One region of the Roseibium sp. AWQ4_290 genome, then DNA from elsewhere that is predicted to be linked to it. Evidence: riboswitches for the same ligand, from Rfam matches in the RefSeq annotation. Region 1 holds a riboswitch; each other region holds the start of a gene.
What was found. A riboswitch is a leader RNA that binds a small molecule or an ion and turns the genes downstream of it on or off. The one in region 1 is predicted to bind cobalamin.
Positions count from the first base shown of each region.

Region 1 (7,531 bases):
TGGGTTTCCCAGGTAAAGCCCTCGCCCATGCGCTTGATGGTCACGAGGTCGGAAAACCGGTCCAGCGCCATGCGCTCCCCGGTTTCGATCCGGCCCTTGACGAACTGCACCACGCCGACCTTGTGTCCATGGCCGAGGGAGCGGAACACCATGCCGAAACCGGCGGTCGACTTGCCCTTGCCCTTGCCGGTGTGAACGATCAAAAGCCCCTTTTCGATGGTCTTGGTCGCCATGATCTTGTCGCGCGCGGCCTTTTTCTTGCGCATCTTTTCCGCATGGCGGGCGTTGAGGTCCTCTTCACTAAGGTCTGGCTTGTCACTTTCAGCAGTCACGGGGTGGCAGGTCCTTCCAGCCTGGATTTCAAATCAGTCAGCACAGAATGGGTCGAATTGCGCCTTGGCGTCCAGAGGCTTCGCTCAAGCGCTTCCAAAAACCGCGCCAGCATCTCGCCATAACCGGACGGATTGGCCTCTTCCAGAAACCGGCGGACTGTGTTGTCCGCGATATAAGCGTCAAAGAGCTGATCGAAATGATGGTTCTGCACCGCCCGGGTGGTCGCTGCAAAAGCAAACAGGTAATCCAGCGTTGCCACCATTTCAAACGCGCCCTTGTAACCATGTCGCATGACCCCTGCGATCCATTTCGGATTGGCCGCCCGGCCGCGCACGACCCGGCCGATTTCCTCCGACAGGGACCGGACGACCGGACGCTCGGGCCGGGAATGGTCATTGTGAAAGACCTTCGGTGCCGAGCCTTTGAGCTGTTCGACCGTTGCCGCAAGCCCTCCCTCGAACTGGTAATAGTCATCACTGTCGAGAAGGTCATGCTCGCGGTTGTCCTGGTTGTGCAGAACCGCATCGACGGAGCGGAGCCGGGTTTCCAGTTCAGCGCGCGCGCCCTGGCCCGCCGTCCCGCCGCCATAGGCATACCCGCCCCAGCTGAGGAACGCATCGGCGAAGTCGCCGCGCTCGTCCCAGATCCCTTCGTCAATCAGGGCCTGCAGCCCGGCGCCATAGGCACCGGGCTTGGAGCCGAACACCCGGAACCCGGCCCGGTGAGCCGCCTCTTCAGCACTGAGACCACCAGCCCGCAGCCGCCCCGCCTCGTTGTTCATGCGGGCGGCCACAGGATTGGCCTCTTCTGGTTCCTCAAGCGCGCCCACAGCGCGCACCGCGCTGTCAAATAGATCCATCTGATGGGGAAAGGCGTCGCGGAAAAAGCCGGACACTCTCAGGGTCACGTCGATCCGGGGCCGCCCCAGCTCAGACAGTTTCAGAAGCTCAAAACCGGTCACCCGGCCTGATCCCCTCTCCCAGACGGGCCTGGCGCCGATCAACGCCAAAGCCTGGGCAATGTCATCGCCGCCCGTGCGCATATTCGCTGTGCCCCAGCAGGTCAGCACCAGCGATTTGGGCCATTCGCCTTCTTCTTGAAAATACCGTTCCGCGACCAGCCCGGCCGATTGCCAGCCAAGGCGCCAGGCGGTTTCAGTTGGCACGGCGCGCACATCAACCGAATAGAAATTCTTGCCCGTTGGCAGAACATCCGGCCGCCCCCGGGAGGGCGCGCCAGAGGGGCCCGGCGCGACAAACCCGCCCCCCAGAGCCGTCAGAACGGCAGCGCGTTCCGCCTGCCCGGATCCCGTAACTGCCGGGCGCAGGCGGGTCTCGATGCTCTCCAGAACCGCTTTCGTGCGCGCCCAGGCCTCGCGCGGCTTTTGATCGCCTGCGACAAGATCGCGGCTCAGCAGCTCGATCCGCTCAACCGTATCCCCCGCAGAGCGCCACGGCGCGTCTGAAAGATCCGCAAGACCACTCGGTTTTTTACCTGTCCAGGTTTGAGAAAAGTCACAGTCGAGCGGGTCAAAATCGCCCAGCAGAAGATCGTGTACGATGGCTCTTTGCAGGCTATCCTCATCCGCAGCTTCACCTCTTGGCACCCGGACCAGAGCACATAGCAGGTCCGTCAGCTGCTCCCCATCCGGGCTTTCTCCCAGAATATGCAGGCCATCCCGGATCTGCAGCTCTTTCAGATCGCATAAATGGGCATCGAGCCGGGCAAGGCGGGTCTCCTGATCCTGGTGCTCGTCCAGACCGATATCCTTGTCGAGCCCGTGGCGCGTGGCCACGTCCAGAATGTCCCGTGTCAGGGCCTTCAAGCGGCGCGGATCGACCCCGGCGGCGAGGTAATATTCATCCAGCAAGGTTTCCAGCTCTTCTCCAACCCCATAGCTTTCCGCCCGCGTTAAGGGCGGTGTCAGATGGTCGACAATAACGGCCGAGGTCCTGCGCTTGGCCTGTGCCCCCTCGCCCGGATCATTGACGATAAAGGGATAGATATTCGGCACCGGACCCAGCACGGTTTCGGGAAAACAGTTTTCCGACAACGCCAGCGCCTTGCCGGGCAGCCATTCCAGATTGCCGTGTTTGCCAAGATGAACCACGGCATCGGCGCCAAAGACCTCCCGCAGCCAGATGTAAAATGCGAAATAGTGGTGCGGTGGCACCAGATCCGGATCGTGATAGGTCTCTTTCGGATCAATATTGTAGCCCCGTGCGGGCTGAATGCCGACAATCTGGTTGCCAAACCGGTGCAATGCCAGACGGAACGCGCCCTCCACCACATGAGGATCGTCGTCCGGCGCGCCCCAGCGCGCAACAACGGCGGACCTGACCGGATCGGTCAGTTTGGCGAACGCCCGGTGATAGTCCGCCAGCGGCAACGCCTCATGCGCCTTTCGGTCAGAGCGTCCATCAAGCGCATTGGTCACGCCGGAGGTCAGCACGGCCATCAGATCTGTGGCTGTTTCCGGTGCGTCTCCAACCTCGTAGCCTGCCGCCTTCATGGCCTTCAAAAGACCTGTGCAGGAGGCGGGCGTATCCAGCCCCACCCCGTTGGCCAGCCGTCCATCCCTGTTCGGATAATTGGCCAGGATCAAAGCGGTTTTTTTGGCGCCCGCAGGCGTCTTGCCGAGACGGGCCCAGTTGGCGGCCAGCGCAGCCACGAACCGTATCCTGTCCGGCACCGGCGTGAAACGGACCGGGACCGACTGGGTTTCGGGGTCAAAGATGCCTTCTTCCTTGAACGAGACGGCGCGGGTCAGAAGCCTGCCATCGACCTCCGGCAGGACCACATGCATGGCAAGATCGCGGATCGACAAGCCCTGATCGCTGTCCTGCCAGCCCTCTTTTGATGAGGAGGAGAACACCAACTGCAGCACAGGCTTGCCGGTCCGGTCCAGCGGCGTCGGCGTGTGGGCAAGGCCCGCCTTGGAAACGGCAAAGGCGGTCGCGTTCAGCACCACATCGGGGGCGGCCTGATCAAACAGGTGCTCCAGCACGGCAACGGCTTCCGCATCCTTCAAGCTGGAGACAAAAACCGGCAACACATTGAGGCCTTCCGCCTCGAGCGCTGTGACAAGCGCATCAACCGGCGCGGTCTGCGCGCCTTGCACCAGCGCCCGATAGAAGGTGATGGCCGCCACCGGGCGCCCCGGATCACGCCAGAGCGCCTTGATAGCAGCCAGATCCGGCGCGGACTGGCCTTTGAGATAAAGACCGGCCCGGGGCAGCGGCACAGGCTGGGGCGGCTCCTCCCCAGCCCCGATAAGGTGGGCCGCATAGGCCAGCGCATTGGCGTAGTTGGCAGCGCCCCCTTCCACACAATAGCGCCAGATCCGGCGGACCTCTTCCACAGGCCGGGTGGAGCGGGCCGCCAGATCCGCATCCCACTTGTCGTCCCCCGGCAGGACAATGAGATCCAGCGCGGCGGCCCGGGCTTCTTCCTCAAACCGTTCCAGTCCGTAGCGCCAGTATTCAATGCCGCCCAGAAGCCTCAAAATCACCAGTTTGGAGCCGCGCACCGTCTGTTCGGCATAAAGATCTGCCGAATAGGGGTGGGTCAACGCCATCAGATTGGCCAGGCGCAAACTGGCGCGGTCTCTTCCAAGTCCCGCATGGGCCGCGGCAAGGCCGCCAAGTTCCGTATCTGCAGCCGACAGGAACAGAATATCGGCCGGCGCCTGCCCCAGATCGACAGCATCGCCGCCGTCATCGATCCGGCGTGTCTGGCTGGCAAGAATATGCATGGGCGGGTGGAGCTTTCTTCAGGGTCAACCGGGGCGCCCGCTTCAAGCAGAGCGCCCCAAAACGGGGCCATGTGGCAAGGCTTTTAAGAGCGCCGCTCAAGCGGCTTCGCGGACGCGGCCCAAAAGGCCGCGCACGGCGTCAAGGTCAAAGCCTTTCAGGCCGATGACCACCAGACGGCCTGCGCTTTCCGCCCCCGCTGCAAACCAGGTCTCCACCCGGGGGCCCACCGCCTGCACCATAGCGGGCGTTGCCTTGCCATGGATCCGGACCGCACCCTTGATCCTTAAGACACCTTTCAAGGCCATGGCCTCCAGCACCCTGGCTTCAAGAGAGGCGAGACTGTCAAATTCCGGGCAGTCGAACACATGGCTTTCAAAATCATCATGGTGGTGATGGTCATGTTGGTGATCATGGTGATGATCATCCCCGCCATGGGACGGCGCATCGTCATGGTGATGATGGTGATGCTCATGGCGGGCGGCCATATCGTCTTCGGCAGCGGACTGACGCCCGAGCAGGACCTCGATCGGCAAGGTGCCCTTTTCCGAGGCAATCACCTGAACCGCCGGGCGGATATCTGCCCCAATCCGGCTTTCAACCGCTTTCAGCGCCGCGTCCGCAACCAGATCCGCCTTGTTCAGAACCACCAGATCGGCGCAGCGCAGCTGGTCGTGAAACAGTTCTTCCACCGGGCTGTCATGGTCCAGCGCCTCATCCGCCGCGCGCTGCGCCTCAAGCGCGGCTTCATCCAGCGCAATCCGGCCCTCGGCCAGCGCAGCAGCGTCCAGCACGGTCACGACGCCGTCGACCGTCACTCTTGTTTTGACACTTGGCCAGGAAAAGGCGCGCACAAGCGGCTGCGGCAGCGCCAGCCCGGACGTTTCAATGACAATATGCTCCGGCGGAGTATCCCGGCCGAGCAGCATTTCCATGGTCGGCAGGAAGTCATCGGCCACCGTGCAGCAAATGCAACCATTGGTCAGCTCGACCACCTCTTCCGCCGCGCAGTCCGGATCAGCGCAGCCATTCACAAGCGACCCGTCAAAGCCCATATCCCCGAACTCATTGACAATCAGCGCGATTTTCTTGCCGTTGGCATTTTGCAGGAGATTGCGGATCAAGGTGGTTTTGCCCGCCCCCAGAAAGCCCGTCACAATTGTCGCCGGGATCTTCTGCCCCGGTGTTTGAAGGGTCTGTGTCATATTGCTCTGTGTCATAGGGTAATGTCCGGTTGGTTGGCGGGTTTCAGCAAAAGGGGCAGTCCGGCCGCCACCAGAACGACCTGGGCACAGACCCTGGCCATGTCCTGATTGAGCCGTCCTTGCGCATCCCGGAACGCTCTGGACAGTTGATTGTCCGGCACGATGCCCTGGCCGACTTCATTGGAAACAAAGACCACCGGGCCCGGCAGTCCCTCAACCGTCCTGCACAGCGCGTCCGTCTCGGCAGCGGCATCCTTGTCCGCAAAGATCAGGTTGGAGAGCCAGAGGGTCAGACAATCGACCAGAACCACCCGGTCCGGCCGGCAGATGTCTTCAAGCACCCGTTTGAGATCGGTCTGTTCTTCAATCGTGTGCCAGCCTGCGCCGCGCTGTTGCCGGTGTGCTGCAATACGGTCCGCCATTTCGGCATCAAAGGCCGCGCCGGTGGCCACATAGATTTTTTCAAGGCCGGAGGTGACCGCAAGCTGTTCGGCAAAGCGGCTTTTCCCGGAGCGGGCACCGCCAAAAACAAGCGTGGACCTTGGTCCGGAAGCTGCACTCACATCTGTCTCCCGGCCGTCCACCCGACAGCGTTCTGGGTTGCTGGATCAACGGCCGGTCTCCTGGCTCACGGTGTCTGGCCTCCCGCACCCCTTCCCGGCCCTCTCCGGCCAGTGGTTCTTGTGCGCTCGTTCACCGTTTACAGTTGCGGGGGCAGCTCCGGAATGGCGCCAGAGGCGATGCACCGGATTCCCGTTTCATCCGGATCAGCAAGCCCGATCCGGAACCGTTTCAACCTTTCGTACCTGCATTCCCGGTATGTGACAAGCAGATAACCAGGCAGCGCCCCTTGCCCAATTGAGCTATGGCTCCCGCATCGCCTGGCCGGGGCTCCGCGCAAGGGGAGCAGCTCCAGCCGGTCTTGAGGCTAAATCCGCCCGGGTTTTCACCAGGACCGTCCCTTTCTACCTTTCTGGAATCCTTACGGTTTTCCACATGCTGGATAAAAAAATGACAGCGGGATGAAAAAAACGCGATCGAGGGCTTGGCAAACGGATCATGCCTTTGTTATACGCATCTCCATCGACGGGGCAGCGACGCAGCGGCCCCGAGCGTGGTGATCCCCAGTAGCTCAGTTGGTAGAGCAAGCGACTGTTAATCGCTGGGTCGCTGGTTCGAGTCCGGCCTGGGGAGCCATCACCACTTTTGTCTCTCTTAAAAATTCAGTCATCCTGAACGGGGCTGCGGCCGGCCCGGCGCGAACCTTATGTGCTACGCCGATGACGGCGCCACACATGTGCCCTGCCCTTACGGCCTGACGCCGATTTATTTTCAGGCATCCCGCCCCAAGCAATTGCGCGGCCAGTGTTTGGGTGTCATGAAGGCGCCATCAGGCGGGAGGTATCATCTGAGCCCTTCCCTCCGGCCTTCCTCCTTTCCCGAACCGGCAATGGTGACACATGGACATTCAGAAAGTTGGCGTGATTGGCGCTGGAACGATGGGCAATGGCATTGCGCAGACCTTTGCGATGGCCGGGCTCCAAGTGATCATGCAGGATATTTCCGAGGCGTCGCTGGAGCACGGCAAGGGCACCATCGGCCACAGCCTGTCCCGGCTGCAGGCGAAAGAGAAAATCTCGGCGGACGAGGCCGCAAACTCTCTGGCACGCGTGACCACAACGACTGATGTGACTGCCCTTTCGAGCTGTCAGCTGGTGGTCGAGGCAATTGTGGAGAATATCGGCATCAAATCCAAGGTAATTTCCCAGCTCGACGAAATTTGCGGGCCGGAGACGATCATTGCCTCCAACACCTCCTCCATCTCCCTGACCCGGCTCGCGGCGGCCTCCAAACATCCCGAACGGGTCATCGGCATGCATTTCTTCAACCCGGTTCCGGTGATGAAGCTGGTGGAGATCATCCGCGCCCTTCAGACCAGCGACGAGACCTGTGAACGGATCACCGCTCTCACCAAGACCATCGGCAAGGCGCCCCGGGTGTCCAAGGACAGCTATGGTTTTGTGGTCAACCGGGTGCTGGTTCCCATGATCAACGAGGGCATCAACTGCGTCTACGAAGGCCTGGCGTCACCGGAAGATGTGGACGGCATGATGACGCTTGGCGCCAACCATCCCATGGGTCCGCTGTCCCTTGGCGATCTGATCGGCCTCGACGTGGTTCTCGACATCATGGAAACTCTTTATGACGGGTTTGACGATCCGAAATACCGCCCGAGCCCGC
Region 1 covers NZ_JBSWYG010000008.1:203,272-210,802, reverse strand. The annotation lists gene cobO (cob(I)yrinic acid a,c-diamide adenosyltransferase) at 1-332, opposite strand, end outside; gene cobN (cobaltochelatase subunit CobN) at 329-4,087, opposite strand; gene cobW (cobalamin biosynthesis protein CobW) at 4,184-5,305, opposite strand; gene cobU (bifunctional adenosylcobinamide kinase/adenosylcobinamide-phosphate guanylyltransferase) at 5,302-5,853, opposite strand; cobalamin riboswitch at 5,887-6,097, opposite strand; tRNA gene ACXAH0_RS10430 (tRNA-Asn) at 6,412-6,487, shown strand; gene ACXAH0_RS10425 (3-hydroxybutyryl-CoA dehydrogenase) at 6,751-7,531, shown strand, end outside.

Region 2 (7,531 bases), on a different contig from region 1:
GTCCCGGGCCCTCAACAAGCCTCTCTTGCCGGAGGATGGCCAGACAGGCTGACGCAAGCTTTGGGAGGAGCTTCATGATAGACCTGACACCGGATCGCGCCGATCTCGATCCAATTGAACGTGCGAGCCGCGGCGAGATTGCGGCCTTGCAGGAACAGCGTATCGCCAGAACTCTGGCCCACGCCTATGACAATGCCCCTTTCTTCCGGCAGCGGTTTGACGCCCATGGCGTCCATCCGGGCGATTTCAACTGTCTTGCGGATCTGGCCAGGTTCCCCTTCACCGTCAAACAGGACCTGCGCGCCACCTATCCGTTTGGCATGTTTGCCGTGGCCCGGGACAAGCTTGTGCGCCTCCATGCCTCCTCGGGCACGACCGGCAAGCCGACAGTGGTCGGATACACCGCCGGTGACATTGCCAACTGGGCCGCGCTGGTGGCCCGCTCGATCCGGGCGGCCGGCGGACGAAAGGGCAACCTCCTGCACAATGCCTATGGCTATGGCCTTTTTACCGGCGGCCTTGGCGCCCACTATGGCGCCGAGCAGCTCGGCTGCACGGTTGTGCCGGTCTCCGGCGGTATGACCGAGCGCCAGGTGACCCTGATCGAGGATTTCAAACCGGACGTGATCATGGTGACCCCGTCCTACATGCTGTCGATCCTTGACGAATACAACCGGCTCGGGCTGGACCCGCGCCGCTCATCCCTGAAAGTCGGCATTTTCGGCGCCGAACCCTGGACCAACGCCATGCGCCGGGAAATCGAGCAAGCTTTCGACATGCATGCGGTCGACATTTACGGCCTGTCGGAAATTCTCGGGCCCGGGGTGGCCCAGGAATGCGTGGAAACCAAGGACGGGCTGCATCTCTGGGAAGACCATTTTTATCCGGAAATCATCGACCCGGCGACCGGCGAAGTCCTGCCGGACGGCGAAAAGGGCGAGCTGGTCTTCACCACCTTGACCAAGGAAGCCCTGCCCATGGTGCGCTACCGGACCGGAGATCTGACCCGGCTTCTGCCGGGAACCGCCCGGCCCATGCGGCGGATTGAAAAAATCACCGGCCGCAGCGACGACATGATCATTCTGCGCGGGGTCAATGTGTTTCCCACCCAGATCGAAGAGCAGATCCTTAAATGCGGCGGCTTGAACGCCCATTTCCGGATCGAGCTGGTGCGCGAGGCGCGTATGGATGCCATGACCGTTCATGCTGAAGCCGCGCCGGACGCTGCAGACAGTGCGGCCAGACATGCAGCCTCCACCGAGCTTGCGCACCACATCAAATCCACCATCGGCATCAGCGCCAAGGTGAAGGTGCATGAGCCCGGCAGCCTGCCCCGTTCCCAGGGCAAGGCCCAGAGGGTGCAGGACAACCGGCCGAAGGAGGACTGACTTTGGCGCAGCGCCTGCCTTTCCGAGACAGCAGGGTGACCGCACGGACAAACAAGACACGTCAAACCCCGGAGACTTGATGGCATGGCGAGACCCCGCGCCGCAGATTTTGAAGAAAAACAACACGGGCTGCTGCTGACGGCCGCCACTGTCTTCGCTTCCCAGGGCATGGAAAAAGCGTCCATGTCCCAGATTGCCCAGGAAGCTGGCGTTTCAAAATCGCTGCTTTATCACTATTACCCCTCCAAGGACGCGCTGATCTTTGCAATCATCCGCACCCATCTGGAGAACGTGGAAACCGCTCTTGCAGACACTCTGGCCGCTCCCCGGCTTGCCGCCTACCCACCCGAAGAGCGCCTCAAGCTGCTGGTGGCTACTGTGCTGGACAGCTATCGCGGGGCAGACGATCAGCACAAGGTCCAGCTCAATGCCGGTCCGGCCTTGAACGCGGCCCAGAAATCCGAGATCGTCGAGATTGAGCGCCGGATCGTGCGGTATTTTTCCACTGTCTTGAAAGAAATCCACCCCGCGCTCGACACCCCTTCCCGCCCGCTGTTAATGCCGGTCACCATGTCCCTCTTCGGCATGATGAACTGGGTCTATATGTGGTTCCGGGACGACGGCCCGATCACACGGGACGACTACGCGGCCCTGGCCACCACCTTGATCCTGGACGGGCTGAAGAAGGCGACCTGACGACAATCCTGTCAAGGCTCCATCCCTTCAACTGTCCCTGCCGGAGCGGAGCGCAGTGCCGGGATCCGGCTTGCCGCAAGCCTTGCTGTGTATAGGCGCGCAGATGTGTGCTGAATTCCTGCTTTTGCGGGAATGACAAACCGATGTCGGAGAGCAGGTGGCACGGATTGCGGCCAAGGCCGCCGCCTGCCCAAAAGGTCATTCCCGGCCTGATCGGGGATCTACGCGCCTGTCCACCAGACACTGTCATGTGTCGTGCGGGAAGCATCCCGGAATCGGGCTTTCCTGTTCCTCAAGGCCCGCCAAGACGAAAACCGTTTGCAGCCTGCCATCCGCGCACGCCGAATGAAACCGCCCCGGCGCTGGACAAAGAGTGGGGCTCCGGTCGAGCCGGGGACGACCTGCGGAGGACACATCAATATTAGCAGAAAGCCAAATCTCCGCCGCCAGGCACCGTACAAAAGAGGCTGCGCGGCGTCAGGAACCCAGACCTCTGTTTGACCGCATCTGGCATGCTACAGACCAGATGCTCGCCTTTGCGCGCGCAGACAGACTTCCGTTTTCCCTGAGTGTGTCTGAAACAAAGCGATAGCGGACGCATGGGCCTCGGAATATCTTCCGTTTGAGCCAACCGTTTGCTATGTCCTCATCATGACCAGTTTGATCACCCTGTCGGGTCTGCCCGGCGTCGGCAAGACCACCGTGGCCCGGGCTCTGGCCCGACGTATCAAGGCCGTACACCTGCGTGTTGATTCCCTTGAAACAGCGATTGAAACCAGCTGTCTCGACATTCAAGAGGCCGGGGACGCGGGCTATCTCGCCCTTGCTGCCGTGGCCAAGGACAATCTGTCCTGCGGTCTCGACGTGATTGCGGATACAGTGAATTCCCTCGCCGTCACCCGGAACCTGTTTGCCGATTGCAGTGCTTCTTGCGGGGCCGATCTTGTCCTGGTGGAACTGGTCTGCTCCGACCGGGCCGAACACCGCAGGCGGGTGGAAAGCCGCAAAAGCGATCTTCCCGGACACACAGTGCCCACATGGCAGGACGTGGCTGGGCGCTTCTTCGCCCCTTGGGAGGAGGAACACCGTGTGCGGCTTGATACATCCGTGCAATCACCGGAGGATTGCGTGGATATCATCCAGAAAGCCTTGCGCAACGTTTGAACCGGGTCTTTGTCTTTCCCGCCTCTGTCCTTTTTGAAACACCGCGCTTTCATCTCTCAAACGATAGCGACTTGGTCTGAGAGGGGGCTCCTCTTTCGGAACGGGCCGCTGTCCCACCCCAAGAGGAAGACCTTTTGGGCCACCGGCATATGACACCAGCCCCGCCACGGCCCCCGTTGCCGTCGCTGCCTCATCTCCCCCCTTGACTCCTGCCCATGAAAGTCAGATATTTCTGTTATGACAGAAATATCTGATAAAACCGCAAAAGCGCAATTCATCCTCTATTGGGGGGATATGGGCAGCCAGTGGGGGGTCAACCGCTCCGTGGCCCAGATCCATGCCCTGCTTTATCTCAGCACCGATCCGCTGAATGCGGAACAGATTTCCGAGGAGTTGGGCATTGCACGCTCGAATGTCTCCAACTCGTTGAAGGAGCTCGCCGGCTGGCGGCTGATCAAGAGGGTTCCGGTCGCAGGTGACCGGCGCGAGCATTTTGTTGCCGAAACCGATGTCTGGGAAATGGCCCTGCTGATTGCCAGAGGCCGCAAGGAACGGGAGATCGATCCGGCGATCCGGGCCATCGACATGTGCGCCAGCCAGGCCAGGACCGAGCCCGGCCTGAATCCGGAAGTTCTGGGGCGTATACAGGCGATGCAAGAGTTTCTGGCAACGGCTGACAGCTGGTCGGCGCAGATGCTGGGCGTGCCGAAATCAAACCTCGCCGCCCTCATGAAACTGGGCACCAAGGTCCTGTCCCTAGCGAAGATCAGTGGCCGCAAGGCCGGATAAGAGACAGGAGCCAGCAGATGCCAGTTCCCCTGTCCCCGTCGCTCTCCGGGTCCTCATGGCGCCAGCCCTTCGGGCCAAAGGCCCTCCGGGAAACAAGGCCAAGTCCTGAACCTGTCGCCAGAACCAGAACCAGAACCAGAACTGGCTGAGGACAAGTCGAAAAATTTTTGTCTATTAATTTCTCTTTATACAGAAACAACAAACCTAACAGGAAAGGGTGTATCATGCAGATCCCAACGAGCCCTCCACCACCCGCAGCCCGTCTTTGCGCCCCCCGGCGCCCGCCTCCTGGCGGGACCGGACAGCAGGCCGATCTGCGCTTTCGCAAATTGCTGGGCGAAACTGCCTGGGCCAGCCTGTCCCCCGCCATCCGCCGCCGCTTTGGCAAACGGCTGCGCGGCGGGGCCAGCACAGTCTATCAGGGCCAGGTGGTTGCCATGCGCAGGAGCCGGGCCGGAGCCTGCCTCTCCCAGCTGGCACGGCTGGTGGGCGCCCCGCTGCCCCATGACCTGAGCTGCCTTAACCAGCCCGCCGTCGTCTCCGTCACGGAGGACTGTGCCGGAGACGGCCAGTTCTGGCTGCGCCAATATGGCCGGGCGCGCGGGTTTCCGCAGGTCATTCACAGCTCCAAGCGCTTCGCCGGTCCAACCGGCCTGGAAGAATATATCGGCTGCGGCATCGGCATGGCCTTGCGCGTCAGCGCCCGCCCCAACGCCTTGGTCTTCACGAGCGACCACTATTTCCTGCAAGCTGGAACCGTGCGGCTGCGGCTGCCCGCCTGGCTGAGCCCGGGCGCGCTTGCCATCACCCACCGGGACCTTGGCGGCGGCCGTTTCCTGTTTTCCCTCGCCTTGACCCACAGCCTTTTGGGCGACCTGGTTCACCAGGACGCGATCTTCGCAGACATGGAGGACTGATCATGGACGCCCTCCCTTCTGTGAAGCCAGATTGCGGTGCAAATTGCCCAGAGGCTCTCTGGCACAACATCTTGACGGTCCCGGCCCCGTATCCGGCAGACGCCCCAACGACTGACCATCAGTCACAGCAGCACCAACAATTGTCCACCGGTTTTGCAACGGGGTCCGTCCTCCGGTTTCCGCTGCTGATCCGGCCCAAAACAGCGTCCCGGTCCATTCTGCCTCTGATTTGAGCAAAATCCCGAACCACCTACAGATTGACACCAGAACTCACTTACCTACTGTATTTAGTGTTCAGGGCCCGGCGATTCTTTTGCATTGCCGGCTAAGAGGGAAACCGGTGCGCAGGCAGATGCAAACCCGGTGCTGCCCCCGCAACTGTGAACAGGAAGCTGGGATCCAGACGCCACTGGAGATCTCCGGGAAGGCGGATCAAACCGGCATTGACCTGTGAGCCAGGAGACCTGCCTTGAATGTAAAAACGCTAACGGACGGCGGGTCCGCGGGGCGGGATGACCATGTGCCTCGGCACAGGCCCTTCTTGCGCGCTGCCGTTCCCATGAAAAGACCGACTCGGGGTGCAAGAAACAATGACCATCACCGTTTACAGCAAGCCGTCCTGTGTGCAATGCAACGCCACCTACCGTGCGCTCGACAAAAAGGGCGTCGACTACACCATTATCGACCTGAGCGAAGACAGCGAAGCGTTCGAGCACGTTCAGTCCCTCGGTTATCAGCAGGTGCCGGTTGTTGAAGCCATGGGCGACCACTGGGCCGGGTTCCGCCCGGACAAGATTGCAGCGCTCAGCTAAACCTCCGGCGGCTTTGATCCAATGGGAACGCTTGTCTATTTCTCAAGCGCCTCCGGCAACACCCACCGCTTTATCGAACGGCTCGGTGCGCCCGCCCTGCGCATTCCCCGCAATGCGTCCGCAGCGCTTCCAGACGTCGCCGGGCCCTTCGTCCTCGTCCTTCCGACTTATGCGGATGGGGAAGGACGCGGGGCCGTTCCAAAGCAGGTGATCCGGTTCCTGAATGATGCGCCCACGCGCGCGCTCCTCAAGGGGGTGATTGCTTCCGGCAATCGCAACTTTGGGTCTTTTTTCGCCTATGCAGGGCAAGTCGTGTCGAAAAAATGCGGCGTACCGGTGCTCTACCGCTTCGAGCTGGCCGGAACCGACACGGACCTTGCCCGCGTTGACCACGGGATGACGAAATTTTGGCAACAGATGTCCTAGACCGGCCTGCCCAGCAGGCTGCTGCCGTTGACTACCACGCCCTCAATGCCATGCTGAACCTTTATGACAGCGGCGGGCAGATCCAGTTTGATGCGGACCGGCAAGCGGCCCGGCAGTATTTCCTGCAGCATGTGAACCAGAACACCGTGTTCTTCCATTCGCTGGAAGAAAAGCTCGGCTATCTGGTACGAGAAGGCTATTATGAGCAGGAAGTTCTGGACCGGTACGACGCGGCCTTCGTCAAGTCCGTGTTCGAGGCGGCCTATGCCCGCAAATTCCGGTTTCCAACCTTTTTGGGCGCCTTCAAGTATTACACCAGCTACACGCTGAAGACCTTTGACGGCAAGCGCTACCTGGAGCGGTTCGAGGACCGGGTGGTGATGGTGGCCCTGACCCTGGCCGACGGCGATGAAAACCTGGCCATGCGGCTGATGGACGAGATCCTGTCCGGCCGCTTCCAGCCGGCGACCCCGACCTTCCTGAATGCGGGCAAGCAGCAGCGCGGCGAGCTCATCTCCTGCTTCCTGCTGCGCCTTGAAGACAACATGGAATCCATCGGCCGCGGCATCAATTCCGCGCTGCAGCTGTCCAAGCGCGGCGGCGGGGTCGCCCTGCTTCTGACCAATATCCGCGAAGCCGGCGCCCCGATCAAAGGCATTGAAAACCAGTCCTCCGGCGTCATTCCGGTGATGAAGCTTCTGGAAGACAGCTTTTCCTATGCCAACCAGCTTGGCGCGCGCCAGGGCGCGGGGGCGGTCTATCTGAACGCCCACCATCCGGACATCCTGCGCTTTCTCGACACCAAGCGGGAAAACGCGGACGAGAAGATCCGCATCAAGACCCTCTCCCTCGGGGTCGTGATCCCGGACATCACCTTCGAACTCGCCAAGCAGGACGAGGACATGTACCTGTTCTCGCCCCACGATGTGGAGCGGGTCTATGGCATGCCGTTCTCGCAGATTTCGGTGAGCGAGAAATACCGCGAGATGGTGGACGATCCGCGCATCCGCAAGACCAAGATCCGCGCCCGCAGCTTCTTTCAGACGATTGCGGAAATCCAGTTTGAGAGCGGCTATCCCTATATCCTGTTCGAGGACACCGCCAACCGGGCCAACCCGGTGGACGGGCGCATCAACATGTCGAACCTGTGTTCGGAAATCCTGCAGGTCAACGAGGCGTCCGAGTTCCGGGACGATCTCAGCTATTCCCACCTGGGCACGGATATCTCCTGCAATCTCGGCTCCCTGAACATTGCCAAGGCGATGGATGGCGGCGATCTGGGCGCCACCGTGGAAACGGCCGTGCGCGCGCTGACCGCCGTCTCGGTCATGAGCGCCAT
Region 2 covers NZ_JBSWYG010000016.1:84,528-92,058, reverse strand. The annotation lists gene paaI (hydroxyphenylacetyl-CoA thioesterase PaaI) at 1-52, shown strand, start outside; gene paaK (phenylacetate--CoA ligase PaaK) at 75-1,388, shown strand; gene ACXAH0_RS16880 (TetR/AcrR family transcriptional regulator) at 1,473-2,084, shown strand; gene ACXAH0_RS16875 (P-loop nucleotide/nucleoside kinase family protein) at 2,736-3,248, shown strand; gene ACXAH0_RS16870 (GbsR/MarR family transcriptional regulator) at 3,486-4,037, shown strand; gene ACXAH0_RS16865 (DUF4166 domain-containing protein) at 4,262-4,954, shown strand; cobalamin riboswitch at 5,235-5,440, shown strand; gene nrdH (glutaredoxin-like protein NrdH) at 5,545-5,766, shown strand; gene nrdI (class Ib ribonucleoside-diphosphate reductase assembly flavoprotein NrdI) at 5,788-6,192, shown strand; gene nrdE (class 1b ribonucleoside-diphosphate reductase subunit alpha) at 6,174-7,531, shown strand, end outside.
Region 2: it holds a riboswitch for cobalamin, as region 1 does, so the genes downstream of both, nrdH (glutaredoxin-like protein NrdH) here and cobU (bifunctional adenosylcobinamide kinase/adenosylcobinamide-phosphate guanylyltransferase) in region 1, are expected to answer to the same signal.

Region 3 (7,531 bases), on a different contig from region 1:
CGAACCCGAAACGGCCGGTCTTGCAGCGGGGCCAGCGGGGGAGTGGAAAGTTACTCTCAGCCGGTCTCAGGACGCTCCAGAACTTCATGGTCCGCTCTATGTGTGGGTGCAAAGGGATGTTGATCTGGAAGCGTTTCGAAAGGGCAACCGGCAGAGTTACCTGAAAGATGACAACTACAGGGTCGTGGATGACACAGGTGGTCAAGCTGACGGGGATGTGCCATGCAGCTATGTCAAGCGTTTTGGCTCGATGAACGGTGTGGCAGCTGCCTCCTCCTCTCTGATTGTCTCCGGCTGCCGTCCGGCTGCGGGCACCGATTGGAGCAGGCCCCAGCCGGTGCCGTCCGGATACAGCTCCGCCGGCAAACCCGGGGCAGGGGATCTGGTCGGCCAGGTCGATTGTACGGCGCCGTCGGACCGGTCCCATGTGGTGCCCGGCATTCTGGCGGCGGGTACACGCAGCGGGTCCTATGCCCTGGTCCAGGGAACCAGCGTGGCCGCGCCCCTGGTGGCCCGAAGACTGTCCGAAGCCTTCGCAAGATGCACCGATGAACAGGTGCGGCAGGCGGAGGCTGACAACTATCTCTCCATTATCGAGAGCACAGAACTCCAATCTCAAAGTGTGGAAGACTCTGCCCGGCTTGGAAAATTTCTTGTTCTTTGAACGAGGAGATATGAAAAAACTCTGAAAGGCCCGGTTTTGACCGGGCCTTTCGTTTTGTGAGACGGACTTTTCACGCTTTACTCACGCGCATCACAGCAGCGGATATTGTAAATACTACTCTTAACGGAAGGGAAGCCAGACGCGGTTTGGGTTTCATCTTCGGAACAGGGCGAACTACAATTTCAGGTCGTGTTCCGGGTCTTCCTGGGTCAATGGCGGTTCAAACGGGTCCGTTTGAGCCAAAGAACATTGATCAGCTGGAAAAAGCGCGGGCATCTGCAGCGCGGTTTCAGAACCGGCGGACGCCCAAGGGGGAGGGAGGTGATGCGTCTTCCCCCGGCTTGGATGTGACATATCCGGGCCCTGAGGGGCCCGAAGTGAGGAAGCCGGCCCCATCGACCATCCTTGGGCAGGCTCGACGCCTGTCAAAGGCACCGGCTTCCTCAGGTCACGTCAGCACAGAGGCAGCGGTCGGCAAGGGCAGTGGAGGTTGTCATGTACGTTGATATTCTGGAAGCGACGGTTCTGAACAACACGCGCTATGAGAAAGACCCCAACCGGTGTCTCACCTATCATATTCTGGACGACAACCGGGTGCCTTTGACCCAGGAACAGGTCGCCATCGAGTGGTCCGCATCGGGCAAGGGGGAAGACAGCGCCCCAGTCCGCATCCGCCGGTCTCCGCTGCGGGTCTGCGCCGGGGGCGATGCCTGGATCAATGTGGTGATCGAGGTCTCCCGCTACCTGGGCTACAATAGAACCTTTTTCGATATTCTTGAAAATTACTACCACACCGCCAGCACCGCCTGGCCCGAGCAGTCTTTTGACGAAGTGATTGCGAAAAAACCGTTCCGCATTCATGTAGATACAGGCGTTTATGACTATTTTGTCTTTTCCGGCGGGGCCAATGAGCTTCTGGGTGGCTCGGCGCTCACCCGCCTGCTGAAAGACCGCAGCGCGGCGCTCGGATCGGATCGAGCGGAGGATTTCCTCAATCTGGACCGGCTTGACGCAGTGCTGGAGAAGGTCAGACAGGGCTATCACGAGCTTGCCGGCTATGTTTTGAAAAAAGCGCCGCGGACACAAATCCTCGTCCATGGCTATGACTACCCGGTGGCCCATAGCGATGGCCCCTGGTTCGGACGGCCTTTTGTGAAGCGCAATTTCAGGATCGAGGCGGACAAGAAGTTGATCTCCGGTATCCTGCACCTTTTGGTCGACCGGTTTTACACCATGCTTCAGGAGATTGATGCGCTCTATCCGAATGTGACGCTGGTCGACATCCGCAATGTTGTGCGCGGACGCTGGACAGACGAATTTCATCCGGACCTTGAGGCGTCAAAAGACATTGCCGGATTTTACCGTAACGTCATTGACGGCTACCCCATCGTTTAGTGAAAATAGCGCTTAGGACAGATTTGCCCGCCGCGGCCTGACATCAGAACTTTTCTTGACCCGGGCAAATGTGACGACAGCTCAAGGTTCGCGGCACGCTCCACAGGAGCGGGAAACAGTTTTTTAGCGGGACACCGCACCAGACCTTTTTGCTGAATGCCCAGAACAGGCAGGACGCGCCAAACCTTTGATCCAGGACTTTTTTTTAATCTTGTTCAGTGGCGGAGCCTGGCTCCGCCACTTATTTTTTGGCCTTGCCCAGCGAGGCGCATGCCAAAAGTCTCTTGCAGAAAGACGATTGACAAGGCTGCTGGATCAGGGCCAAAAATGCCAGGTCAACGGTTTCCGGCGCCAGATCCTGGCACCGGGATTAAAAGGGAACACGGTGAAGCGTACCCATCAGGGACTAAAGCCGTGGCTGCCCCCGCAACTGTAGGCGGTGAGCTGAAACCGACAAAGCCACTGGCGCAAGCGCGCGCCGGGAAGGCCGGTGGATGCCTTGACCCGCAAGCCAGGAGACCTGCCGCTGATTGTCATGGCCGGCCAGCCGGACCTGACACCGCAACCGGACGCCGGGGTGAGCGTCACGCGGCCAAGCGGCGGGACACCCTCCATCCGCTTTCCGCTTCTTTCCCCGACCGTCCTTTCAGTCGACCAGACCGGGCAATCCGTCCCGGTGGCCCATTGAGAGAGACGTCATATGACACTTCGCAAGCTTGGCCTTGGTGCGCTTTGCGCGGCCACATTGCTGACCCCTTTTGCTGCCCAGGCCCATTTTCAGCTGGCGTATACGCCTGAGGTCAATCTGGACAAAGCCGGGGATGTCCCGGTGAAACTCCTGTTTTGGCATCCGTTCGAAAACGGCCATGTCATGGATATGGCCGAGCCCCTTGAGGTTTATGCCGTGCATCGCGGCCAGAAGATCGACCTGAAGGACAGCCTGAAGCCGATCACCTTTTCCGGGTCGGAAAATGAGGCCGCAGCCTTTGACGTCACGCTTCCGGTTAAACGCAGCGGGGACTATGTGCTCGTCGTGGAACCTGCACCGTACTATGAAGAAAGTGAAGACATCTATATCCAGCAGATCACGAAATCCTACGTGACCAGGAACGAGATCCCGACGGACTGGATGGAGCCGCAAGGGCTTGCGACAGAAATCCTGCCGCTGAACCGGCCGACCAACATTGTGGCCGGTTCCACCTTCTCCGGCCGGGTCCTGTCAGAGGGCAAGCCTGTGGCCGGAGCGGAGATCGAGATTGAGTATATGGCCGCAGAGCCGGACATGGATGCCAACACCCCCACCGCACCAACTGCGTCTCCCCTGCCGGGCGGGGGCATCGTCGCAATCTCCGATGACAACGGCTATTTCACTTTCGGCATCCCGAAGGCCGGGTTCTGGGGATTTGCAGCTCTGGGCTCCGGTCCTGCAAAGGAGCATGAAGGCAAGGAACTCAGCCAGGATGCGGTGATCTGGATCCGCGCCTACGACGTCGACTAGAGCAAAGCGCGTTTCATCGGATTTGCCTTTCGCAGCCTGAAATCAGAGATTTCGACACAAAAGACAACACGAATTGAATCCCGATGAACGCGATAGCTTCTAAAACTCCTGGACATAGCGGAGGGAGACCAATGCATATTGTTGATGGCGCCTTGTCGATGCCGGTTGTTCTGGGCGGTGCAGGGCTTGCGGCCGGGGGCATAGCCCTTGGCCTGCGCGCCCTGCCCATGGAGAAGATCCCGGCGGCAGGGGTGCTGAGTGCGATGTTTTTCGTCGCCTCTCTCATCCATGTGCCGGTCGGTCCCTCCAGTGTCCACCTCATCTTGAATGGTCTGGCCGGGCTTGTTCTCGGCTGGGCCGCTTTTCCCGCCTTGTTTGTCGGCCTCTTGCTGCAAGCTGCCTTTTTCGGCTTTGGCGGGCTCACCGTGCTCGGGGTCAACACGTTGAACATCGCGCTGCCTGCTGTTGCGGTCTACTATCTGTGTGGCCGGGGAGCGGCCAGAGGGTCGCCTTTGGTGGCCGCTCTTTGGGGAGGGGCGGGCGGGGCGCTTGCCATTGTTCTGACGACGTTTCTGGTTGGCGCAGCCTTGGCCTTGAGCGGAGAGGAATTCGTTCCGGCCGCCAAACTGGTGTTTTTCGCCCATCTTCCGGTGGTGGCCGTCGAGGGACTTTTGACCGGCTTTGCCGTCTATCTGGCGCGCAGGGTCAAACCGGATCTGTTTTCCGCTCTTCACTCGCCCATCAGGAGGACCCCATGAGACGCGCTGCCATCTTTTTGCTGTCAGGCCTCTTGTTTGCCGGCATGGGCCTGCTCCCGGCTCAGGCCCACAAGGTGATTGCCTCGGTTTTTGCAAACGGGGACGTGATTGAGGGGGAAATCGGGTTTTCCAACGGCGACATGGCCACAGGTGCCCTGGTTGAAGTCTTTGACGAAGATGGCGCCAAACTGGGCGAGGCGATCACTGACAGCGATGGCTTTTTCACCTTCACGCCCAGCAAGCGGGTTGTCCATGTCTTCAAGGCCAATCTCGGGGCCGGTCACATCGCCCAAGTGCGTATGGAGCTGGAAGACCTTCCGGAGATCGGTCAGACGGCAAATACTGGTGGGGGTGAAACGGGGACAGGGCCACAGAAAACACGCCCGGCAGCCCTGCGGCAAACCGCACAGACGGTTGAGGAACAGGCAGGCCAAGCCTCCCTTGCAGCACTTGAAGAAAACCGGGAGCAGTTACGGCAGATGATCCACAAGGAGGTGACACCTTTGAGGCGGGAGATTGCCGCCTACAAGGAAAAGAACGACTTCCAGACCATTCTGGGCGGGATCGGCTACATTGCCGGGCTGTTCGGCCTCTTTTTCTACCTTGCCGCACGGCGCAAGCTGGCTCAGGCGGAGGGGCAGGCCTAGGCATGGGGCACCTCGTTTCCACCGGGGCGCCGGGTCTCGTCCGCTCCGGTCAAGTCCAGGTCAAAACGGGTCTGGACGGGCTGGACCCGCGCACCCGCATTCTGGCGGCTGCCGCCTTTGCGGTTCTGATGGTCAGCCTCAAGAGCCTCGCCGTGCTGCCCCTCGGGTTAGCTGTTGCCATTGCAGGTCTGCTGGTGGCCCGTATTCCGGTCAAGGCAACCTTGCGGCGAATGGCGGCGATGGACGGTTTTGTTGTCTTCATGCTGGTGCTGTTGCCTTTCACGGTTCCAGGCTCACCGCTTTTCACTGTGTTCGGATTCGGCTTTTCCCTAGAAGGGCTTGCCCGGGCGGCGGAGATTGCCCTGAAGGCAAATGCCGTCATTCTCATGCTGATGGTGCTTGTGGGAACGCTTGAACCGGTGACCCTTGGTCATGCCCTGAACCGCCTGAAAATGCCACAGACACTGGTCCATCTCCTGATGTTCACCGTGCGCTATATCGACGTGCTGCATCAGGAATACCTGCGCTTGCGCGGGGCGATGAAGGTGCGCTGCTTTCGACTGCAAAACTCGCTGCACACCTATAGATCTGTTGGCTATCTGGTGGGCATGATGCTGGTGCGCTCAGTTGACCGGTCCGAACGCATTCTTGCAGCCATGAAGTGCCGGGGATTTACCGGAGGGCTCCCGTTGCTCGACACGATGCGGTTCACCGGCCGGGACGGCGTGTTCGCTGGGGGCGCAGTCCTGCTGGCGCTCTGTCTCTTGGGCTTGGAGGGAACGATTGGCGCCGCTGCTTGAATTGACTGGCCTCCGGTTTGGCTATCCCGGCCATACACCTGTTCTCAAAGGCGCGTCCCTGTGCCTGTCAGAAGGGGAACGGCTGGTGATCAGCGGCCACAATGGGGCTGGCAAAAGCACACTGCTGCGCCTGATTGTCGGACTGTTGGTGCCTGAGGCAGGCACTATCCGCGCCTTCGGGAGGCAGTGTGCCACTGAATCGGATTTTCAGGCTGTCCGGCGCAGGGCCGGGTTTGTGTTTCAGGATCCGGACGATCAGCTGTTTTGCCCGACCGTTGCCGAAGACATTGCCTTTGGTCCGCTCAATCTGGGCAAGAGCCGGGCAGAGGCGGCGGACATCGTTGACCGTGTTTTGGCCGAGCTGGATCTTTGCCCGCTAAAAGAGCGCATAACCTACAAGCTGTCGGGCGGCGAAAAACGGCTTGTCAGTCTGGCGACGGTACTGGCCATGTCCCCGGATATTTTGCTGCTGGACGAGCCGACCAATGCCCTGGACGGGAAAAATGAAGCCCGTTTGATCGAAATTCTGTCGGGCCTGCCGCAGGCCATGATCATCGTCTCCCACGACGCGACCTTCCGGGACCGTCTTGGCACCCGCACGTTGGCCTTGGAAGATGGTGTGCTGGTGGCAAAGCCTTAAAACAAACCCCGTCAGGTCTGTTTCTGCCAGGTAGCTTCGTCAAAGACCGGAGAAGACTGTGAAATCCGCGTCCGAACGGACCGCTTGATGCCCGGTTCGCCCGGGTGCTTCAGTTGCCCAGAGGGCTCATATGTGTGACCTGCTTGAGCGCTTCGGTAATCAGGGGAACAAGGGCTGCGTTCTTTTCGTGCAGATAATGATAGAGATGCACGGTTTTGACCGGGGTTTGCAGGTGCCGAATGCAGTCCAGGTCATGTTTCGTCCGATATTTCTTCAGGACGGCTTTGGGGCCGAGAACCGCATCAAGACGCCCGGCCTTCAGCATGTCGAACAGTTCATCGAAGGTCTCGCCGGTCCAGACGTTTTCATAGTCTTGTGTCAGGGTCTCAAGAACCACGGCCCCGGACAGGCGGCCGACGCGCTTGGACGGCAAGGCGGCCCGGAAGAGCGCATCCTCCCCCACGTCCTCACATACAAAGACCATGACGGGGATGGCAACAAGCGGGACATTGACGCGCATAAGGGTTGGAAATTTGTCTTCCACCGCAGCACTGGTCGCAATTTCACCGTCGGCCCGTCCACTGGACGCCATCAGCAAGGTTCGTGAGTGCGGTGCGCGGACAATCTTGACCGGGATCTCCAAAATGTCATAGGCGGAGAGAACGAACTTGGCAGCCTGTTCCGCCGGGGCCGCATTGTCTGCCATCGTTAGCACGAGCGCTTGCTCCGCTTTTGCCAGGGAAACAGACAGCAGGACAACCGCAAAGCTGAGCCAGACCGCGTGGACACAGCAGGATCTGGCAGAAGTCGTTAAGCGCGTTGGGACAAGGAACATTCCAAACGCTAGCAAATCGGCACGAACTTGGAAATGCCGGTCTTCCCGGTGTGGGGCAAAAAGCGGGCAAGAACCGTCACGCATTTGAAACAGGTCAAGCCCACTCCAAGCCATTGTCGCCCGAGGTTCTAGGTGTGAGCTTTCAACAGGTTGTCCCTTCGGGGCTTTACGAGGAGACTGGAGTTCCCACACTTCACGCCTTCCCGGAGCAGCCGAATGAACATTTACCAGAATGCCCGATTGACGCCTCTTGGTCGAGTGCGGCTCGTCCGTTTGATGGACAGCGGGCACACG
Region 3 covers NZ_JBSWYG010000030.1:41,087-48,617, forward strand. The annotation lists gene ACXAH0_RS23320 (S8/S53 family peptidase) at 1-664, shown strand, start outside; gene ACXAH0_RS23325 (hypothetical protein) at 1,160-2,059, shown strand; cobalamin riboswitch at 2,382-2,601, shown strand; gene ACXAH0_RS23330 (hypothetical protein) at 2,559-2,747, shown strand; gene ACXAH0_RS23335 (DUF4198 domain-containing protein) at 2,760-3,557, shown strand; gene cbiM (cobalt transporter CbiM) at 3,689-4,315, shown strand; gene ACXAH0_RS23345 (cobalt ABC transporter permease) at 4,312-4,962, shown strand; gene cbiQ (cobalt ECF transporter T component CbiQ) at 4,965-5,762, shown strand; gene ACXAH0_RS23355 (energy-coupling factor ABC transporter ATP-binding protein) at 5,746-6,402, shown strand; gene ACXAH0_RS23360 (substrate-binding periplasmic protein) at 6,512-7,117, opposite strand; partial or broken gene ACXAH0_RS23365 (leucine zipper domain-containing protein) at 7,454-7,531, shown strand, end outside.
Region 3: it holds a riboswitch for cobalamin, as region 1 does, so the genes downstream of both, ACXAH0_RS23335 (DUF4198 domain-containing protein) here and cobU (bifunctional adenosylcobinamide kinase/adenosylcobinamide-phosphate guanylyltransferase) in region 1, are expected to answer to the same signal.

Region 4 (7,531 bases), on a different contig from region 1:
CCCGCCGCTCGGCCTTGGCGGTGAGAATACGGCCGATATTCACCTCGATCCAATCGGCCAGATCACGCACCTTGATGGCAACTTCGCGCCCGAGCGGGGTCAGACTGTAATCCACATGGGGCGGGACCACCGCGTGGGAAAACCGGTCGACAAAGCCGTCCGCCTCAAGCGTTTGCAGGGTTTGTGCCAGCATTTTCTCACTCACCCCTTCAATGGTCCGGCGCAGCTCGGAAAACCGCCGGTCCTTTTCCAGGAGAGTAATCAGCACAAGAACGCCCCAGCGGCTGGTCAGGTGTTTGAGAACATCCCGGGACGGACACTTCCCGCTGAACAGCACGCCACGCCGCATCAGCTCCGACAGGGCCAGCCCGGTTCCCTCTGCCGGATAAGGCATAGGATCGGCGCTCTTTCTCTCTTCTGACGTGTTTTTCATCTGCTGTCCCAAAGTTTCTTAAAACTAACCTTTTTGTACGTACTAACAAAAAGTAAGCACATCGTCTACATGGGAGTTATCCGAGCCGATTCAACGGTGCACCCGTTCAACAGGAGACAGAAAATGATTGCAGTTACCGGCGCCAATGGCCAGCTTGGCCGGCTTGTTCTCAAGTATCTCGCCCAATTGACCAGCGGACCCGTCCGCGCTTTGGTCCGCACGCCGGAAAAGGCTGCGGATCTGGCAAGCGACACCGTCAAAGTCGTAAAAGCCGATTACAATGACCCGGCCACCTTGCCGGAAGCGCTGAAAGGCGTCGAGCGGCTGGTGCTCATCTCCGGGTCCGAAATCGGGCAACGCACTCCCCAGCACGCCGCTGTTATCGATGCTGCCAAAAGCGCAGGCGTCTCCTTTATCGTTTATACCAGTCTTTTGAACGCGGACCGCTCCAGCATGATCCTGGCTCAGGAACATGTTGCAACGGAAACTTACCTTAAAGACAGCGGTCTTGCCCATGTGGTGCTGCGCAATGGCTGGTATCTTGAAAATTATCAGGGCACGGTCGCGGCCGCCCTGCAGCATGGGGCGATTGCAGGCGCGAGCGGAGACGGCCGCATCAACGCTGCCAGCCGCTCAGACTATGCAGAAGCAGCCGCCAAGGTGGTGGCCGGGGACGACTTGTCCACGCGCATTTATGAACTGGGCGGCCAGCCCGGCTTCACCATGGCTGAATTCGCTGCCGAACTCTCCAGCCAGACGGGACGCGACATTCCCTTCAGCAATATGGGAGAACCCGACTATGCCGGAATGCTGGCGACCGCTGCGGGCCTGCCAGAGGCTTTTGCCAAGGTCCTGGCCGATTCAGACCGGGGCGCGTCAGAGGGGGATCTCAGCACTCAATCCACCGATCTGGAGACCCTGACTGGCCATCCGGCAACATCTCTTGCCAGCTTCCTGTCAGACAATCTGGCAGCGTTGAAAAGCTCAGACGCCTGACCGGCAACATGGAAACAAGCCGGGGGCCAATCGGCGCCCCGGCCCTGTTTGAAGACGCGCGTGTCAGCCCCGCCCTGCCTTTGAACGCAACAGACAGATGAAGAAAATACCGCCGATCAGGCCCGTCAGGATGCCAATGGGCATGTCTTCCGGCGCCATCAGCGTGCGTGCGGCCATATCCGCCCAGACCAGAAAGATTGCCCCCAGGAGCAGACTGATGGGCAAAACACGGCTGTAATTTCCTCCGACCAGAAACCGGGCGATATGCGGGATCATCAGGCCGACAAAGCCGATAATTCCGGAAAATGCGACCATCACACCCGTGATCAGTGCACCTGCGGTAAACACCACCAGCCGGAACCGGGCGACGGGAATGCCAAGGGTGGACGCTGTCTCATCCCCGATGGTCATGGCATTGAGATCCGCAGCCTTCATCAGCAAGTAGGGCACGGTCAGCACCAGAATGCCCAGGGGAAAAAGCAGATGGCTCCATTGGGCAAGGCCCAGCCCACCCAGCATCCAGAAAACCACCGTGTGCGTGGCTCTCGGATCTCCGAGAAAAATCAAGATGTTGACAAAGGACATGATAATGAAGGAAACCGCCACCCCGGCCAGCACCAGCCGGTCGGCACTGGTCGCAGAGGCAAAGCGGGTGACGCCCAGCACCACCAGAGTGGCTGCCAGCGCTCCGGCAAACGCCATCAGGGGAACGGTCAAAAGCCCCAGAAACAGCCCCGTGTGCAAAAGCGCCAGAATGGCCCCGGCCGCACCGCCTGAGGAAATGCCCAGAAGATGGGGATCTGCCAGGGGATTGCGGGTCACCGATTGCAGAGCAGCCCCTACAATCGCCAGCCCGGCTCCAACAAAGGCGGCCAGAAGGGTACGCGGCAAGCGGATGTTCCAGACAATCGCCTCCCGGCCTGCCGACCAGGTGACCTCTACCAGGCCGGGCAGCATCTTGTTGGCCACCACACCGAAGACCGTACCGGGGGCAACCGGAACCGCCCCGACGGAGACGGCCAGAACCACCGAGACCAGCAGCACGCCCGCCCCAGCGGCCAGAAGAAGCGCAAAGCCCCCTCTGGAGGCTTTGACCGGGAGTGAGTCTGTGACTGGGTCCTGCGAGGGAGGAGCCGGGCGTTGCAGCAAGGCTCAGTCTCCCCAGAAGGCCGCAGCCAGTTTCTTCACCGCCTTGATGTTGCGCGGGCCCGGCGTTGCTTCCACATATTCCAGCGTCACAAACCGGTCGTTGCGCACCGCATTGATCTGTGCCAGCGCCGGATTGGTTTTCATGAACGCCCGCTTCTGGTCCGCAGTCACATTGCCGTAATTCACGATCACGACCACATCCGGGTTCTTTTCCACCACGGTTTCCCAGTCGACCTTCGCCCAGCTCTTGTCAAAGTCATCCAGAATGTTGACCCCGCCTGCGGCCTCGATCAGTGCAGTCGGCATGGCGTAGCGGCCCGCTGTGAACGGCCGATCTTCTCCACTGTCATAGACAAAAACTTTCAATGTTTTATCTGATCTATTTAAAGTCGATTTGAAGCTTCCCAACTCGGCCTTATATCCGTCCACAAGCTTCTGAGCCCTGTCTTCCACGTCAAAGATCCGGCCCAGATTGAGCAGGTCATTATACATGTCCTCCATGGAGACCTTCGGTTTGTCACCAATATGGATGCAGGATTCCGTCAGTTCATAGACCTTGATACCATAGGGCGCGAGGGTTTCCGGCGTCACCTCACCGCCCACTTTCATGCCGTAATTCCAGCCGGCAAAGAGGAAATCCGCATCTGCGCCGACCAGCACTTCCTTGGTCGGGTATTTGGCCGCCAGTTCCGGCAGCTTGGCCACGCCCGCGCGCATGTCCTCATCCAGCGTCTTCCAGCCGGAAATGCCCGTATACCCGGCCATGCGGTCGCGCAGGCCCAAAACCAGCATCATTTCAGTCAGATTGACATCATGGGAGACCGCCGCCTTCGGTGGATGGTCAAACGTCACATCCCGGTCGCAGCTGCGGACAGTGGTTTCGGCAAATGCCTGGGCGGAAAACAGCGAGGCGGCAAGACACAGGGCCAGTCGTTTCATGAAGAACTCCAGAGTTTCAAAGGTGAAAAGTCAGATGCGGCTCATTGCCCGGCACCAGCTTCTGGCGCTGCGCCTGAACGCAATAGGCTTGTTCGATATGGGTCGGGGTCAGCACTTGTTCGGGCAGACCAAAGGCAACAGCACTGCCCTTGTGCAATAACAGAACCCGGTCGCAGACCCGCCCGGCAAGATTCAGATCATGCAGGCTTGTGACAATGGTGATGTTGAGACTGCCGATCAGGGCAACGATCTCTAGCTGATGGCGGATGTCGAGATGGTTTGTCGGCTCATCCAGTACAAGCAGCTGCGGCTCCTGGGCCAAGGCCCTTGCCACCATCACCCGCTGGCGCTCCCCCCCGGACAAGGTCCCGAAAGATCTGGAGGCAAGAGGCGAAAGCCCCATGCGTTCTAGAGACGCCCCAGTGATCTCCCGGTCCCGTTTTCCGGCAGCGGCAAAGCCGCTGCCATGGGGCCTGCGGCCGAGCGAAACGATTTCGCGGACGCTCAAGGCAAAATCAGTCGGCTGCTCCTGAAGAACAGCAGCCACTTTGCGCGCAGTCTGCCGGGCAGACAGTTTCCACAGATCAGCCCCATCGAGCAGGATCATGCCGGAGCTCGGCCTGTGAAACCGATATAACAGCCGCAGCAAGGTCGACTTGCCAGCCCCATTGGCCCCGGCAATTCCAAGCACCTGCCCCGGCGCCAGATCGAAACTGACCGATCTAAGAATGGTCGTGCCCTGCCCGGTGGCCCAGCTGGCTTCTTTCACGGAAAGCGACGCGCCCGTCATAGCTGGCCCCCCATGGCAGCTCCGCCGTTTCGGGCAGATTCACAGGCAAAACACAGAAACTGCCTGCCAGCGCCGCGCGGCTTGCCCGGCCGCGTGCCGGAATTGAACCAGCCATCCAACGGCTCCCGGTACTGGTTAGCAAAGGCAACAAGATCCCCGATATCCGGCTGCGGATCGATGTCCCCGAAAAAACAGGCTGCTTTGTCCCTGACGCTGAAGGCAACCTTGCCGGGCCGGTCGCAGCCCGCCATAAAGGCCAGGCCGGACAGATCAAACTCCGGAATTTTTCCAGACGCAGCCTCTCCGGTCTGCCCAATCGGCAATGCGTGCAGAAGCTGCGTGATCAGCTCCGGCCCGGGGCGGCCATCCGGCCCTCCCGATTGTTCCGGAAGGCCTTGCGTGATCCGGAGGCCCGGCTGCCCCTGCTTCATGTGCCCCTGCTCTGCGCTAACAGCTTGTGTGCCGGCACACGGACGCATGCGGGCAGGTCAAGCCGAGATGAAATTTGTAATGTTATTACATTACGATCCTCAGACGGCGCAAGCAGCTTTTCCTGTCCGTTCGCACAGGTGGCCCGCCCGGTGCGGCTGCTCGAGGCACAGACCAGCCCAGGCGGATCTCCGCAGGGGTCACAGGTTTGGAAACGTCTCCGGCTCATATCGCCCTCCGCGACCAAACGGGGCTTTCAAGAACCGAATGTCCGGCCAGGCCGGGATCATATGTGATGCCATGTCATCCGCTCCTCCGGAACACCCCGTCCGGGTTGAAGTTATGGGTGATATGGCAGGTCTCCTGACTTGCGGGTCGCTGCGCACCTGAACCTTCCCGGGCATCCCCAGTGGTGTTGTCAGGTTTGCTCTCCGCTCACAGTTGCGGGGGCAGTCACGGACTTGGTGCCTGTTGGCTACGCCGCACCGTGTTCCCTTTTAATCCCGATCCGTCTCCGGATACGAGAACCATCCCTTTGTGTGTGTCGAATTCCGAAGCGCCTGTCAATAGTTAACACAAAAGGTTGTAACTCGAAATAATACACTTAAAACAAAAGCAACCCTAAGATTCCAATCAAAAATTTATACATCCAAAGAATTTTTGAATGCCGGTTGATAATATCAATCAAAACAATATCATTAACCTTACAGTATTTATCGAAAAATAAGCAGAAACAAGATTCACAACCGAGAGATAGTATTGTGTTTCTACGGCTGACAATAGCATTTCTTCTGATCTCCGCTTTCAGCGCCGCTCCGGTATGGGCGGATGCAAAGTCCATCCTGATCATCACCTGGCGCGGCACCACTGAGGCGGAGGACGGCTTTGTCCGCAAGCTTGAAACCTTGGGGGTTGACGCTGACTTTGAATATTTCGATGCCCGCAGAAGTGAGGATGAGCTGGCCCGGTTTCTGCGCGACAATCTGGACCATCTGAAATCAAAGGACCTGATCTACACATTCGGGACAACCGCAAGCCTGACCGTTCAAAATTTCGGTGCAGGCGGCGTGCCTCATGTCTTCAATATTGTGGCTGATCCGGTTGGCGCAGGACTGGTGCTCTCCCTGGACCAGCCTCCAGCCGGACTGACCGGTGTGAAGATGTCTCTGTCCCCGGACACCAATCTGGATTTGCTGCGCAAGATCTACAGTTTTTCGTCCCTTGCCATCCTGTTCGATCCCCGCGAACCCAATGCGATTGCCGAAACGGACCGGCTGACCCAAGCCGCCGAAGCGCTTGGCATCAAGGCGGTGCGCCTGCGGTTTTCGCCCGATGCAGATGAGAAGGACCTGCAGATCGCGGCCCTGAAACCGCAGCTCCGATCCGTCGGCGCCCTTTATGTGACAGCCTCTTCATCTTTTGCTGCACATGCCGAAGCGATCGCAGAGCTCGTCCCGCCTGATCTGGTCAGTATCGGCTCCTCAACCGCCTATGTGACAGAAGGGATCATGCTGGCCTTCGGGACGGAATACCGGGAACGGGGAGAAGCTGCGGCGCGAATGGCCGCAAAAATTCTTCTTGAAAAGGTGCCGCCGGGTAGTTTGCCGGTCAGTGAAGTGCACGCCAGCGAAGCAACACTCTATATCAAGGCGGGCAGCCCGGCTCTGGACAAGCTGAACCTGGACAAGGTGCGCAACCGGATCGTCTACAAATAGGGCCTTCCTGTCTCTGGCCGGCAGGAAATCCCATCTTGCCATGACCGCTCAAAAATCCTACCTGCTTGGCCATGACCAAAAGCACTTTGCCTCCCCGCGCCGAAGCGCGCCCCGTCACCCTTGAAACCCACGGCATTTCCCGGCAGGACGACTTTGGTTGGCTGCGGGCGGACAATTGGCAAGAGGTCATGCGTGACCCGGCCGTGCTGGACGCTGACATCCGGGCCTATCTGGAGGCTGAAAACGCCTACCAGGAGGAAGCCATGGCCACCACCAGCGCGCTTCAGGAGACGCTCTTTGCAGAGATGCGTGGCCGCATCAAGGAAGATGACAGCTCCGTGCCCGCCCCGGACGGACCTTATGCCTATGGCATGAAGTATGAGACCGGCGGCCAGCAGCCGATCTTCTTCCGCACCCGGCGGGAGGGCGGCGAGGAAACGATCCTGCTGCATGGCGACAAGGAAGCGGACGGCAAGGCCTATTTCCGCATTGGCGGGGCCAGCCAGTCGCCGGACCACACCCTGCTGGCATGGGCCTATGACGACAAGGGCTCGGAATATTATTCCCTGCAGCTGCGCGACACCGCCACCGGCAAGGATCTGGACTACAGCATTGAAGACACGGGCGGCGGCGGCGTCTTTTCCGCCGACAGCAAATTCGTGTTCTATGTCCGCCTCGACAGCAATCACCGGCCCTCAAAGCTCTTCCGCCACAAGATCGGCACCGATCCGGCCGAAGATGTTCTGGTTCACGAGGAAAAGGATGCCGGCTTCTTCATGGGGGTCGGCAAGACCCAGTCCGGCGAAACGATCCTGATCGATATCCATGACCACGAAACCTCCGAAGTCTGGATGATCCCGGCCCATCTGCCCGAAACCCCGCCCCAGCTGATTGCGCCGCGCGACACGGGCGTGGAATATTCGGTCGATGACCACGGTGACACGCTCTATATCCTCACCAATCTGGGCAGCGCAGAAGATTTCAAGATCGTTACCGCGCCAAAGGCGACCCCGAGCCGGGAGTTCTGGAAAGACTATGTCGCACACAAACCTGGCTGCCTGATCCTCGCCCATTGTGTCT
Region 4 covers NZ_JBSWYG010000007.1:139,534-147,064, reverse strand. The annotation lists gene ACXAH0_RS09165 (winged helix-turn-helix transcriptional regulator) at 1-433, opposite strand, end outside; gene ACXAH0_RS09160 (SDR family oxidoreductase) at 557-1,429, shown strand; gene ACXAH0_RS09155 (FecCD family ABC transporter permease) at 1,493-2,491, opposite strand; gene ACXAH0_RS09150 (ABC transporter substrate-binding protein) at 2,582-3,517, opposite strand; gene ACXAH0_RS09145 (ABC transporter ATP-binding protein) at 3,534-4,307, opposite strand; gene ACXAH0_RS09140 (DUF1636 family protein) at 4,304-4,738, opposite strand; cobalamin riboswitch at 5,073-5,283, opposite strand; gene ACXAH0_RS09135 (ABC transporter substrate binding protein) at 5,498-6,451, shown strand; gene ACXAH0_RS09130 (S9 family peptidase) at 6,523-7,531, shown strand, end outside.
Region 4: it holds a riboswitch for cobalamin, as region 1 does, so the genes downstream of both, ACXAH0_RS09140 (DUF1636 family protein) here and cobU (bifunctional adenosylcobinamide kinase/adenosylcobinamide-phosphate guanylyltransferase) in region 1, are expected to answer to the same signal.